2 linked regions of the Lacticaseibacillus paracasei subsp. paracasei genome follow. The protein of the gene in region 1 binds, or shares a complex with, the protein of each later gene. Links are inferred from orthologs where the notes say so. Each region holds a gene or a part of one and is shown on either strand. Other genes may lie near its edges.

What was found.
Region 2: pfkA (region 1) and rny share a complex: the UniProt entries of both Bacillus subtilis proteins name them as parts of the possible RNA degradosome complex. The link is inferred for Lacticaseibacillus paracasei subsp. paracasei from one-to-one orthologs.

What each region holds. Positions count from the first base shown.
Region 1 is NZ_AP012541.1:1,360,969-1,364,260, reverse strand. Bases 109-3,069 are described here. They hold pfkA (6-phosphofructokinase), read right to left. Parts: upstream 2,089-3,069; coding sequence 1,129-2,088; downstream 109-1,128. Other genes in these bases: dnaE (DNA polymerase III subunit alpha), read right to left, coding at 2,200-3,069; pyk (pyruvate kinase), read right to left, coding at 109-1,070. Also shown: more of pyk, read right to left, coding at 1-108; more of dnaE, read right to left, coding at 3,070-3,292. UniProt on the Bacillus subtilis protein: Catalyzes the phosphorylation of D-fructose 6-phosphate to fructose 1,6-bisphosphate by ATP, the first committing step of glycolysis.
Region 2 is NZ_AP012541.1:913,067-916,344, reverse strand. Bases 221-3,167 are described here. They hold rny (ribonuclease Y), read right to left. Parts: upstream 2,507-3,167; coding sequence 935-2,506; downstream 221-934. Other genes in these bases: recA (recombinase RecA), read right to left, coding at 2,808-3,167; LBPC_RS04630 (YigZ family protein), read left to right, coding at 221-841. Outside these bases: LBPC_RS04635 (helicase-related protein), read right to left, coding at 1-163; more of LBPC_RS04630, read left to right, coding at 191-220; more of recA, read right to left, coding at 3,168-3,278. UniProt on the Bacillus subtilis protein: Endoribonuclease that initiates mRNA decay. Initiates the decay of all SAM-dependent riboswitches, such as yitJ riboswitch. Involved in processing of the gapA operon mRNA, it cleaves between cggR and gapA.

The sequences.
Region 1 (3,292 bases):
TTCTTGTTACTGTATTCCTTCAATGCGAAGGCATCCTGATCCATCATCGCTGCTTCGGTGTATTCGTCAATCCGAGCCATTGCAGCAACGGATTCAACCGGATAGTCACCATTAGCAGATTCGCCAGAAAGCATCGTTGCATCGGTGCCATCAAACACGGCATTGGCAACGTCGTTTACTTCGGCACGGGTAGGACGTGGGTTTTCTTGCATGGAATCCAACATTTGTGTAGCCGTGATAACCGGCTTACCCAAAGAGTTGCACTTCTTGATCAAGCGCTTTTGAACGATCGGAACATGTTCAAATGGAATTTCAACACCCATGTCGCCACGAGCAACCATTAAGCCATCGGAAACCTTCAAGATGTCATCAATGTTGTCGATGCCTTCTTGTGATTCGATCTTAGGGAAGATCTGAACATTAAGTGCGTTCTTTTCTTCAAGGAGTTCACGAATGTCTAAAACGTCTTGAGGCTTACGAACAAAGGAAGCAGCAATGAAGTTGATCCCGTTGTCCAAGCCGAAACGAATGTCATCGGAGTCTTTTTCCGTAATCCCAGGCAAGTTGATGGCAACACCAGGAGCGTTGACACCCTTCTTACCACCAAGGACACCGTCGTTTTGAACAACGGTAACGAGTTCACGGTTCTTTTCGTCCTTTTCGGTGATCTTCATGTCAATCAAGCCATCATCAAACAAAACATGGCCGCCAACGTGAGTGTCATCATAAAGGCCAGGATAGGTAACAGCAACTTTTTCCTTGGTGCCTTTCAGACTTGCATCCATGGAGATGCGAACTTTGTCACCGGTGTGAAAATCGATCTTACCATTCGGGGTATCTTCAAGAGTTGTCCGAATTTCGGCACCCTTCGTATCCAGCATGATACCAACGGTCTTACCCGTGATCTTTTCAGCTTCGTGAACCATGTTCATCCGTGCCAAATGCTCTTCATGATCACCATGTGAGAAATTGAAACGGAAAACGTTGGCACCCGCTTCAATCAACTTAACGATGATATCAGTGGTGTTACTTGCAGGTCCAAGCGTGCTGACGATCTTGGTTTTTTTCATAAGTGAAATCGCTCCTTGAAATTATTTAAACAGACGTTAATGTCGTTTGTTTACGAGATTAAAATGTTAACTCTTCCGCTAAGGTGTAGAGCGAAAGTTCTGCGTGATGCTTGGCATCAAACAAGGTCCGAACATCATGTGCCGTGATCTTGTTGTTTTCAATGCCGACAGCCAAAGCGCCTTTGCCTTGCAACAAAAGTTCAACCGCGTATGAACCCATTTGTGAAGCCAAAACGCGATCACGTGCGGACGGTGCACCGCCACGAACAATGTGTCCCAGAACTGTCGAACGTAATTGGAAATCGCCATGTGCGGCTAATTCCTTGGCAAATTGATCAGCGTGCATCACGCCTTCTGCCAAAAGAATGACCGCATGCTTTTGACCACGTTCACGAGAACTTTGCAACTTCGACGCAATTTTCTTAACGTCAAAGTCGTGTTCTGGAATGATGACATCCTCGGCACCACCGGCGACGCCCGACCAAAGGGCAATGTCCCCAGCTTCACGACCCATGACTTCAATGACAAAGGTTCGTTCATGTGAAGCCGCGGTATCGCGAAGACGGTCAACAGCTTCCACAACTGTATTAACGGCAGTGTCAAAGCCAATCGTGAAGTCCGTGTAAGGAATATCGTTGTCGATCGTTCCTGGCAGGCCAATGGTGTTGAAACCGTGACGCGTCAAAGCTAGTGCACCGTGATAAGAGCCGTCTCCGCCGATGACGACCAACGCCTCGATGCCAAACTTGTTTAATTGTTCGACCCCGCGCAACTGGCCTTCTTCTTGCGCAAATTGTGGATAACGTGCGGAATATAACATGGTCCCGCCGCGTTGAATCTTATCACCGACAGTTGATTCATTCATTTTGAAAATGTCGCCGGCAACTAACCCAGCAAATCCATAATTGATGCCATATACTTCAAGGCCTTCGTGCATCGCCTTGCGAGCAACAGCGCGGACCGCGGCGTTCATGCCAGGCGCATCCCCGCCACTGGTCAAAATACCAATGCGTTTCATTATTTCACCTCATGCATATTCTTTTGCGATTTGTCCCATCACAAATACTCATTGAGTTTACCACTTTTCAGAAACAAAGTCCCTGAAAATGAGAACATTTTACAATTTTCTCTATTCTTCTTGTCGTTTTCGCAACACCACATTAGCCGCACCAAACCGCGATTCAAGATCAGCCATCAAGCTGGTATCAGCAGTGACCCAGTATCGCTTATCTAACAAAACACTCTCCTTGCTGGTCGTGTCGACAGTGATAACCGGAATTGGTCCATGGGCAGTTTGCAATTTTTTCAGTAAATCGGTCCGGGCGTCAACATTATCCGCATCCAAGCGAATAAATAACTGTGCTTTTGGTAAGGCCTCAAGCAACGGTGCGGCATCTTGAATCCGGTTCACAATGAGTTGCAAGTCGTCATTGCGTTTTTCAACTCGCCCGTTCACTAGTACCACCATGTCGGTCTCAATTTTTTCTAATGTTGGATATAGATTGGGAAAAACCGTCAGCGAAACGGTGCCAGTCGCATCCTGTCCATCCACAAACGCCATAGGCTTCCCAGTTTTGGTCCGGATCCGCTTAATGTGTCGAACCAGAAGCAAAATATCAACCGTGCGACCTTCTGCTAAATCCACCACATTGACTAATGTGTATTGCGTTTTCAAAGGGGCATATTTGTCAACCGGATGACCAGAAAGGTAAACGCCTAAAACATTAGCCTCTTCTTCAAGCCGTTCGCCTGCCGGCATTTCCGGCACCACAATCGGTTTAGGCGCTAGCACTGAAAATAGCCCAACATCATTGCCAGCAAGTTTAACCGAGTTGATTAATTCATCTAAGTTCGCAATTGTCTGTGCCCGGTTATCATCAAAGCTATCAAAGGCACCGGCAAGAATCAATGGCTTGAAATTATCTGCCTTTAACCACTTCGGCTCGAGGCGCTGTAGTAAATCGCGAAAATCTTTAAACGGGCCATTTTTACGAGCGGTAAAAATGGCTTCGGAAAAGTCACGGCGCATCCCTTTGACAGACAAAAGTCCAAAGCGAATCTTCCCGTCGCTCAACTTAAAGCCACCATTGCTGGTGTTGATGTCAGGACCTAATAAAGCTACCTGACGCGCTTTGGCTTCTTGTACGTAAGTCCGGAGCTTCGGCAAATTATTCATACTAGCATTCATCAATGCCGCAAAAAAGGCGGCTGGATCATGCACT
Region 2 (3,278 bases), 450 kb from region 1 along the record:
ACCGCCCATCAGGCAATTGAACTGGCTTTCGATCACCGCAACGTTGGCAACACCAGCGCCCGTGTTCTTGAATCAACGCTGGCAGTGATGTGGCCTGTGCTATATTAGAAACGGTTAAGCGCATCAGTTCATTTTCTGTCAATTGTGCCCCAGCAAGATTCATCATGATCACCTCATAAGGAGATTACGCATGTCAGAGCAATATCTTACCATCCAACAAACCGGCAACTACACAAATACCATTAAAAAATCGCGTTTCATCACCCATCTTGCGCGTATCAAGGATGAAGACGATGCCAAGGCCGTCATTGCGCAAGTATCAAAGGAAAACGCCAAAGCTACCCACAATGTTTTTGCTTATGTTCTTGGCGATACCAATCAAATTCAACGCGCAAGCGATAATGGCGAGCCTTCTGGAACTGCCGGTGCCCCAACACTGGAGGCTTTGTTGCAGCATGACTTGCGTGATGTGGTAGCCGTCACGACTCGTTACTTTGGCGGCATTAAACTTGGTGCTGGCGGACTCATCCGGGCGTATGCAGGCAATGCCAACACGGCGATCGAAACCATCGGCATTGTGGCGCGCATCAAACAAAAAGCTGTAACTTTTACCATTCCTTACGCTGACTTTGATCCAATTCAGCATTTTTTGACAACCAATCATTTGTCAATTGCGAACACTGATTACGGGACTGCTGTTACCATCACCCTGTATCTAGATGATGAGCATTTGCAGGCGACGCTCGCGGCCCTAAATGATTTCTTGAATGGACAGTTTTCGCCTACCATTGGCGCCAGTCAATACCGCGAAGTCCCTTTACCAAGAAAGCCTAAGCTCTAAGAGGACATCTAACTGTCTAACAATAATGTCCGAACTAAAACAGCATAAAAAATACAGTACCCACCAACTTTGTGCTGGTGGGTACTGTGTTTTTTACTTGGCGTATTCCACAGTCCTTGTCTCCCGAATCACGGTGACTTTGATATGGCCTGGATACTCCAGTTCTTTTTCAATTTCATTGCGAATATCACGAGCCAAGATGACGCTCTGATCATCAGAGAGCTTTTCCGGTTGGACGATGACCCGGACTTCTCGACCTGCTTGAATAGCGAAACTATGATCCACGCCAGCATGACTGTTGGCGATTACTTCTAGTTTCTCCAAACGATGAAGATAGTTCTCAAGCGATTCCGACCGCGCGCCTGGGCGGGCAGCTGAAATCGCATCTGCTGCGGCAACCAGTACCGAAATGACACTGGTTGGTTCAACGTCACCATGATGCGATGCAATGGCGTTGATGACCGTCTTTGGTTCCTTGTACTTCGTTGCCAGCTCAACCCCGATTTCAACGTGAGATCCGTCAACTTCATGGTCAAGCGCCTTGCCTATATCATGTAATAACCCCGCGCGTTTCGCTAAGGTGACATCTTCTCCTAATTCAGCAGCCATCACACCAGTCAGTTTGGCGACCTGAATCGAATGATCCAGAACGTTCTGACCGTAACTCGTACGGAAGTGCAATCGGCCCAAAATCTTAATCAGATCGGGATGCATATTATGGATACCGACGTCGAAAATGGCTTGTTCACCAATTTCACGAATCCGGTCGTCCATTTCTTTGCGCGCCTTATCAACCATTTCCTCAATTCGTGCTGGATGGATCCGACCATCTTGAATGAGTTTTTCCAAAGCAATTCGCGCGATTTCCCGGCGAATTGGGTCAAAGCCGCTCAAAACAACGGCTTGTGGGGTATCATCAATAATCAAATCGATACCTGTCAAAGTCTCAAGTGTCCGAATATTTCGACCTTCACGGCCGATGATTCGGCCTTTCATGTCGTCATTTGGCAAGTTCACCACGGTCACTGTCGTTTCGGCAACGATGTCAGAAGCGCTGCGCTGAATCGCATCGGCGATCAACACTTTAGCTTTCTTATCCGCGGCTTCCTTAGCTTCATCTTCGCTTTCTTTGATCATCACGGCGCGTTCATGCGTCAGTTCTGATTGTGTCTGGTCAAGAATCTGCTGCCGAGCCTGTTCATGAGTCAACTCGGCGATCCGTTCAAGTTCTGTGTGCTGTTTACTGATTTCTGAAGAGATATCTTGTTCACGTTCATCTAGCTGTTGCTGCCGCTTGTTCAAATTTGCTTCCCGGTCAGCAAGACTTTGTTCCTTGCGATCTAGCGTATCGTCCCGCCGATCCAAAGTATCCTCTCGCTGATTCAGTCGATGTTCCGACTTCTGGACTTCTGTCCGCCGATCTTTCAATTCATCTTCAAGTTGGGTTCGATAGCGATGATTCTCGTCTTTTGCTTCCAGCAGTTTTTCTTTTTTTAAAGTCGCTGCTTCTTTTTTAGCGGCCTCAATAATGCCTTCTGCTGTCTGCGTCGCTCGATCCAAATTGTTCTGGTGGAGCTTCTTTTGAAGTGCAAATCCGATCAATAAACCGACCGCTAAAGCGATGACTGCTGCGAGGGTTATTGAGACCAGTGTTACTGAACTCATCATTTCACCTCCGCATCATCTAAGCGATTCAATCAAATTTTGATCAAAATCTTTGATGCTTTTTTAAATTATTACACCTCTATTAGTTTACGTGCTAGGGTGCAAGGTGTCAACCGAAGCGGGAGGCGCACAGCGGCGCCTAAAAACCAGCATTAAAGCAGTCTTAAGTCTGGGTGATGCTTTTTACGAACTGAGAAAAATAAAACATATATCAAATCTCCTTAAGACCGCTCAGATAAAAAAACTTGCGCCATCGGACTCATCACATCCGACAACAGCAAGTTGACTCATGACTCATGATTCATACTTCAGCCTGTTGATGTATTTCGGGTTGATCTTCACTGACCGAAGCCGTCTCCCGACCAGGTGCGGCTGCCATACCATAAGCCACGCGAACCTGTTGTTTAATCGTCTGCTGAAGATCAGCGTGGTTATCAAGATATGTCTTAGCGTTTTCGCGACCTTGGCCGATGCGTTCACCTTGATACGCGTACCATGACCCTGCTTTTTCAACAATATCTCTCTCAACGGCCATGTCGACAAGTTCGCCAGTTTGCGAAATGCCTTGGCCATACATGATATCCACAATTGCTGTTCGAAAAGGCGGTGCCACCTTATTCTTGACCACTTTGATTTTAGTGCGATTGCCGACGACATCTGCGCCTGTCTTGATCTGTTCCGACCGCCGGATTTCTAACCGAACAGTCGCATAAAACTTCAATGCACGACCACCTGGTGTCGTTTCCGGACTCCCAAAAATGATCCCGACTTT